Regions from separate parts of the Promicromonospora aerolata genome, predicted to be linked through region 2. Evidence: predicted binding sites of a transcription regulator. Region 2 holds the regulator's gene; the other holds the start of a gene.
The links. The regulator LexA, encoded in region 2, represses DNA repair genes until DNA is damaged. The targets are predictions, from matches to a motif close to TCGAACANNTGTTCGA.

Region 1: a site for LexA is predicted at 1,879-1,894, ahead of ACFSL2_RS02530 (HNH endonuclease signature motif containing protein). Genes of this name have one in related genera too.

What each region holds. Positions count from the first base shown of each region.
Region 1 is NZ_JBHUHF010000001.1:568,470-571,880, forward strand. Features, by position in the region: gene ACFSL2_RS02520 (dihydrolipoamide acetyltransferase family protein) at 1-510, shown strand, start outside; gene ACFSL2_RS02525 (MFS transporter) at 639-1,787, shown strand; gene ACFSL2_RS02530 (HNH endonuclease signature motif containing protein) at 1,938-3,411, shown strand, end outside.
Region 2 is NZ_JBHUHF010000001.1:1,769,344-1,772,754, forward strand. Features, by position in the region: gene nrdR (transcriptional regulator NrdR) at 1-100, opposite strand, end outside; gene ACFSL2_RS08030 (LysM peptidoglycan-binding domain-containing protein) at 220-666, opposite strand; gene lexA (transcriptional repressor LexA) at 916-1,689, shown strand; gene ACFSL2_RS08040 (L-lactate dehydrogenase) at 1,791-2,780, opposite strand; gene ACFSL2_RS08045 (ATP-dependent DNA helicase) at 2,790-3,411, opposite strand, start outside.

The sequences.
Region 1 (3,411 bases), 1.2 Mb from region 2:
GCCCGGTTCGTGGTCGCAGGCCTCAAGGAGTATCCGGTGCTGAACGGGCGGCTCGACGTGGAGCGCGACGAGATCGTCGTGCCTGACGCGATCAACCTCGGTGTCGCCGTCCAGGGCAAGCAGGGACTGGTCGTCCCCGCGGTGCTCGGGGCGGGGTCGATGACCACCGCCGAGCTCGACACCGCCCTGCGCGAGCTGACGGCACGCGCTCGCGCGGGCCGGGCGACGGCCGAGGAGCTCGCCGCAGGAACGTTCACGCTGAACAACTACGGCAGCTTCCGGGTCGACGGCAGTGCGGCGATCATCAACCATCCGCAGGTCGCGATCCTCGGGATCGGCCGCATCATCGACCGGCCCTGGGTGGTCGACGGCGAGATCGTGCCGCGCAAGATCGCCCAGCTGTCGTTCGTCTTCGACCACCGGGTCTGCGACGGCGGGACGGCGGCCGGGTTCGTGCGGTCCGTGGCGGATGCGATCGAGAACCCCGCCGCGGCGATCGTGCGCCTCTGACGGCCCCTGTGCGCTTGATGTCTCGGTCGGCGCCGTGAGAGTGTCCCGTTGACGTGAACCGCCTCTCCTGACCGTCCGGGGGAAAGGCGAGATGTAGTCGGCAGGGCGGCCTGAGGGTCGCCTTGTACTTGACACGCATCTGTTCTTTCGCGGCTCGCCTCTGGGTCGTCTTCTTCGTCAACGGGGCCGTTCTTTCCAGCTGGGCACCGCGCATCCCTGAGGTCAAGCGCCTCCTTGATCTCAGCGACAGCGAACTGGGTACTGCCTTGTTCGGCGTCGCCGCGGGATCTGTCCCCGCACTGCTGCTCACCGCTCGGATCCTCGATCGCGTGAGATCAGGACGGGCCTGCGTGGCCAGCGCGCTGCTCTTCAGCGCGTCGCTGCCGCTGATCGGCGTCGCCGATGGGATGTGGCAGCTGGCCGGAGTGCTCATGCTGCTCGGGGCGGCCAGCGGCGTCCTCGACATCGCCATGAACACCGCCGCCATCGACTACCAGCGGCACACCGGTCACCGAGTCTTGTCCCGGTTGCACGGTGGGTACAGCCTGGGCGTGCTCGCGGGCGCCCTGGGCGGGGTGGTCGCTACGCGGGTCGGCGCTACGGTGACGGAGCACTTCCTCGCCGTCGCCGTCCTCCTCGTGGTCCTGACTGTCGTGGGTGCTCCGATGTTGTGGTCCCAACCCCGGAACGCTGCCGCACGAGAGTCCGGAGCCACCCACGTCCTGCCGCGGAAGAGATGCCGCGGGCTGCCGTTGGCGATCGCCGTGCTCGCCGTCTCTGGTCTGCTCATCGAGGGGCTGGTCACGGACTGGTCGGCCCTGCTGGTCACCCGCGACCTTGGAGCATCAGCCTCCCTGGGTGCCATCACTCTTGCCCTGTTCAGCTTGACGATGTTCATCTCCCGCTCGGCAGGCGATGCCGTGCTTGACCGTTTCGCGGAAAGCACGGTGCTGACGACCGTTGCCGTGGTTGTGGTCTGCCTCGTGGCACTCAACTCAGTCGTCGCCCATCCGCTGGTCATGGCGGTGGCCATCGGCCTGGTCGGACTGGTCCTTGGCCCCGTCTTCCCCGTGGCGGTCTCCCGTGCCAGCCGGTCCGTACCCGGACAAGCCGCGTCGATGACCGCGCAGGTCAGCGCCGTCGGGTACCTCGCGTATCTCGGTGGGCCGCCCGTGATCGGCTTCGCCGCTGACGTCATCGGCCTAGCCGGCACCTTCGCCGCCGCAGTGGCCCTCGGATGCCTGGGCATCGTCATTGCGCGTCGTGGCCCCGGCTGAAGCGGCATCCGGGCCGACCGCGGATCGGCCAGGACGCGTTCCGTCGTGCGCCGTGAAGAGTTATCCACAGATCTCAGATTGCACGTGCGCAGCATACAAACGTTCGAGAGAATGGAGAATCAGCGGACAACGGAGCGGAGGTGGATACCGATGGGTCGGTCGACGAGCGGCACGTCCGGCGGTTCGCCTCCCGCGGAGTCGGTGGAGGACGTGCTGGGCCGGATCGAGGATGCGGTGGGTGATCTGGCGGACCTGGTCGGTCCGGAGGTGCTGAACGGGTGGGACGCGCCGAGTGTGACGCGCCTGGTGGAGGCGCACGCGCGGATCCGTCGGGTGACCGGTCGTCTGGACGGGGTGCGGTACACCGTTCTGGAGCGGGTCGAGCGGGAGGGTTCGTGGCGGTCGGGTGGTATGGCGCGTACGTTCCGGGCGTGGTTGCGGTTGCGTGAGGGGGTGTCGTCGGCGACGGCGGGTAGGGACGTGGCGATGGCGCGCCGGCTGGCGACGGCGTTGCCCGTGACGCGGGAGCAGCTGGTCGCGGGGCGGCTGGGTGTGGATCATGCGCGGGTGATGGCGGAGGTCGCGCCGACGAGCGAGACCCGCACGGACGCGTTGGCGTGGTTGGTCGATACCCGTACGGGGCAGACGACCACGCCCGAGCAGTTCGTGCAGAGCGTGTCTGTGGACTTCCCGGACCCGTTGGATGATCCGGACGGCACTCGCACACGGGAGCGGATCACCGCGGTGCTGGAGCAGGCGGTCGCGGACGGGACGCTGGTGACCGGTGAGGGTCTGGTGTTGCGTGAGGCGGGTGTGTTGAACGCGGACCGGTTCCGTGTGGTGGCGCGCCGGTTCGCGACGGTGACCGATCCGGGCACGGACGACATCGAGGACGACAAGGCCGCGCAGGGGGAGTTCCTGGACCTGTCCAAGACGTTGGGCGGCTATCACGTGGCGGGGTTCCTGACCGACGAGCACGGCCTGCTGGTCTCGGCGGCGGTGAACGCGGTCATGGGTGCGCCCGCGGCCGGAGAGGTGCGCACGTCGACGCAGCGTCGGGCGCAGGGGTTGGCAGACGTGGCGCGGACCGTGCTGGAGACCAACGAGGCCTCCCCGGGCGCGGCGATCGCGCCGCATCTGAACGTGACGGTGTCCTGGACCGAGCTGGTCACCCAGGTCACCCGGACCCGGGACGGCGTGTGTCTGAGCTGCGGGCAGACGCCCGCACGCGGCCGCCGGGCGGGTAGCGGGGTGCCGGGCACGGCGGTGTCCGAGCTGCTGGCGCTGGGTGGTCCGGTGTTCACCGAGACCGGTGGCCGTGCACCCCGGGCGTTGTTGCGGCGGTTGGCGTGTGATGGTGCGGTCACGCGGGTCGTGTTCGGGCCGGATGGTGCGGTGGTGGATGTGGGTCGTGCGCAGCGGACGGTGACGGGGCAGATGCGTCGTGCGGTGATTGCCCGGGATCGGCATTGTGTGTATCCGGGGTGTGATCAGCCGCCGTCGCGGTGCGAGGTGCACCATGCGGTGCGGCACTGGGCTGACGGTGGGCAGACCTCGGTCGCGAACAGTGCGTTGCTGTGCTGGTTCCACCATCAGCTCGTGGACGCCCGAGGCATTGTCATGC
Region 2 (3,411 bases):
AGTTGGGGCACTGCCGGCGGCGCCGGATCGACAGGCCGTCGTCGGCGGTCCGCGAGTCCACCACGCGCGAGTCGGCGTGGCGACAGAACGGGCAGTGCATGCTCACTCCTGCGGGGTCGTCCACCGACCGGAGGCCTCCGGTCGCGTCCCGACGGTAAGCGGGCAAACCACCCCCATGCAACATCGCCACACCATTTGACGATGATTCGACGCCCCTGGTCACTCCTTGGGAAGGAGCAGCAGCTCCCCGACCCGTAGCGCACCCGAGGACATCTGGTTCAGCTCCTGGAGCCGCGCGACGGCGTGCCGGACATCCTCGCCGGGCTCCGCGATCTCCTGGGCGAAGCCCCAGAGCGACTCCCCCGGCTGCACGGCGTGCACCCGGACCTCCGTCGGTTCACCCGGTGCGCTGGCGACCGCCGTCGCACCCCAGGTCACCATCGGCGCGAGCAGGAGCATGGCCAGCAGCACGAGCGCCACCCGGCCACGTCGGGTGAGCCGCAGGCCGGCCAGCCCGAGCCGGTCGGCCACCGTGCGCGACCGGGCCGGCGAGAACGTCGGCACCGCGGTCGGCCCGGACGCCGGTGCGTACGACCGGCCGTACGCCGGTGCATACCTCTGCCCATACGCCGGGGTGTACTGCCGCAGCGGGATCACGTCCCCCATGGCCCCTCCTCGAAGAGTGACTGAGCTCTTGTCGTTCATACAAGCGTTCGTCGAACGCCCGTACCATTGTGTAGCACGGGACACCGCCGATGTCGAGACACGCTCGAACATTCGTTTGAGCCGAGCGAGTTTGTGATCTAGAGTGGGTGACGTAGGGAGAACATTTGTCGGAACGGGAGGGGCACGGGCATGACGGGACGGGACGGGACCAGCGACACGAGAGCCGTCGACACGGCACCAGCTGTCGACATGACACTCCCTGGCGTCGCCACGCTGGACGCGCCAAGCGACAAGGCGGTCGCTGACGTGCACACGATCTCGCCGACAGACCGCCTCACCGAACGGCAGCGCCTCGTGCTGGACACGATCCGGCAGTCGTTCGAGACGCGGGGCTACCCGCCGTCGATGCGTGAGATCGGCGAGGCCGTCGGGCTGGCCAGCCCGTCGAGCGTCAAGCACCAGCTCCAGATGCTCGAGAAGAAGGGCTTCCTGCGCCGCGACCCGAACCGGCCGCGCGCGATGGAGCTCGTGGAGCCCCTGGCCGAGCAGGTCGACAAGCCGACACGCGGCGAGATCCACTGGCCCGAGCCGCGGCGCAGCGGCCAGGTCCACTGGGGCAGCTCGGTGCCCGACGACGCCAGCACCCCGCCGCCGTCGTACGTTCCGCTGGTCGGTCGGATCGCCGCCGGTGGCCCGATCCTGGCGGAGCAGGTCGTCGAGGACGTCTTCCCGCTCCCCCGCCAGCTGGTCGGTGACGGTGAGCTGTTCCTCCTCAAGGTCGCGGGCGACTCGATGGTCGACGCCGCGATCTGCGACGGGGACTGGGTAGTGGTGCGGCGGCAGAACGTCGCCGAGCAGGGCGAGATCGTCGCGGCGATGATCGACGGCGAGGCCACGGTGAAGACGTTCAAGCAGGCGGACGGCCACGTGCTCCTGCTGCCGCAGAACCCGGCCTACGAGCCGATCCCGGGTGATGAGGCACAGATCCTGGGCCGCGTGGTGGCCGTCCTGCGCAGCCTGTAGGGCTTCACGACAGAGAGGTCCCGACAGCTCCGACCAGCGGAACGGCCCGCCGGTCGGAGCAGTCGGGACCTCTTGCGTCGCTCGGCGGCCGAGGCCGTCGCTCAGAAACCGAACCGCTTCTGGACCGCCCGCACGCCGGCCGCCGAGGCACGCAGCCCCGTCAGCTCGTCGTCGGACATCGGGACCCGTACGGAGTCCGTGACGCCGCGACGGTCGACGAGCGACGGCACGGACAGGCACACGTCGCTGATGCCGTGGTAGTCGTCCAACAGCGAGGACACGGGCATGATCCGGCGCTCGTCGTTGAGGACGGCCTCGACGATGCGGGCACCGGCCAGACCGACGGCGTAGTTGGTCGCCCCCTTGCCCGCGATGATCCGGTACGCGGAATCGACCACCTCGTGGTGCACCTCCGAGCGTACGGCGGCATCGATCGGCGGGTGTCCGCCCAGCGGCACCCAGTCCAGCAGCGGCACGCCACCGATCGTGGCGGAGCTCCAGAGTGCGATCTCCGAGTCGCCGTGCTCCCCGGCGATGTACGCGTGCACGTTCCCGACGGCTACGCCGCACCGGTCGGCGAGCACCACGCGCAGCCGCGACGAGTCCAGGACGGTACCGCTGCCGAACAGCTGCTGCCGGGGCAGGCCGGAGATCTTGAGCGCCGCGTAGGTCACCACGTCCACGGGGTTGGTCACCATCAGGTACGTCGCGTCCGGGGCGACCTCCACCAGTCCGGGCAGGATCTGGTGCATCAGTCCGATGGTCGCCTCCGCGAGGTCGATCCGGGTCTGCCCGGGCTTCTGCTTCGCGCCGGCGGTCACGACCACGACGTCCGCCCCCGCGCAGACGCCCACGTCGTCCGAGCCGACCACCTGTGCCTGGGACGTGAACATCAGACCGTGCTGCAGGTCGAGCACCTCGGCCTCCACCTTGGCCCGGTTCACGTCGTGCAGGGCGATGGTGCGAGCCGAACCCCGGGTGAGCGCGGCGAAAGCGAGGGTCGAGCCGACCGCCCCGGCTCCCACCACCGCCAGCTTGGTGGTGCGTGAGCCGGACGGCTGCGCGCCCTGGACGTCCGACGGGGCTGTCATGTCCCCAGGCTAGGTGTCGAGCCGCGCCAGCGCGGCGCGGACCAGCGCGGAGTCGGTCGTGGGCCAGAACCCGGGCATCGACCGGGTGAGGAACGACGCGTACCGTGCGGTCGCGAGCCGGGGGTCGAGGACCGCCACGACTCCGCGGTCGTCCATGCTCCGCACGAGGCGTCCGGCGCCCTGCGCGAGCAGCAGGGCGGCATGCTGCGCCGATACCGCCATGAACCCGTTGCCGCCCGCCTGCTCGACGGCCCTGGCGCGTGCGGCCTTGACCGGATCGTCCGGCCGCGGGAACGGAATGCGGTCGATGAGCACGAGCTGGCACGACGGCCCCGGCACGTCGACGCCCTGCCACAGGGACAGGGTGCCGAACAGGCAGGCGGTCGGGTCGTCCGCGAACTGGCGCACCAGCGTGGGTAGCTGGTCGTCGCCCTGCGCCAGGATCGGGAAGTCCAGCCGCTCACGCATCGCCTCCGCCGCCGCGTTCGCGGCGCGCCGGGACGAGAACAGGCCGAGCGTGCGACCACCGGCGGCCGTGATGAGCTCCGCGATCTCGTCGAGCTGCGCCTCCGTCGTCGGCTCCCGGCCCGGCGCCGGGAGGTGCCGCGCCACGTAGAGGATGCCCTGGCGC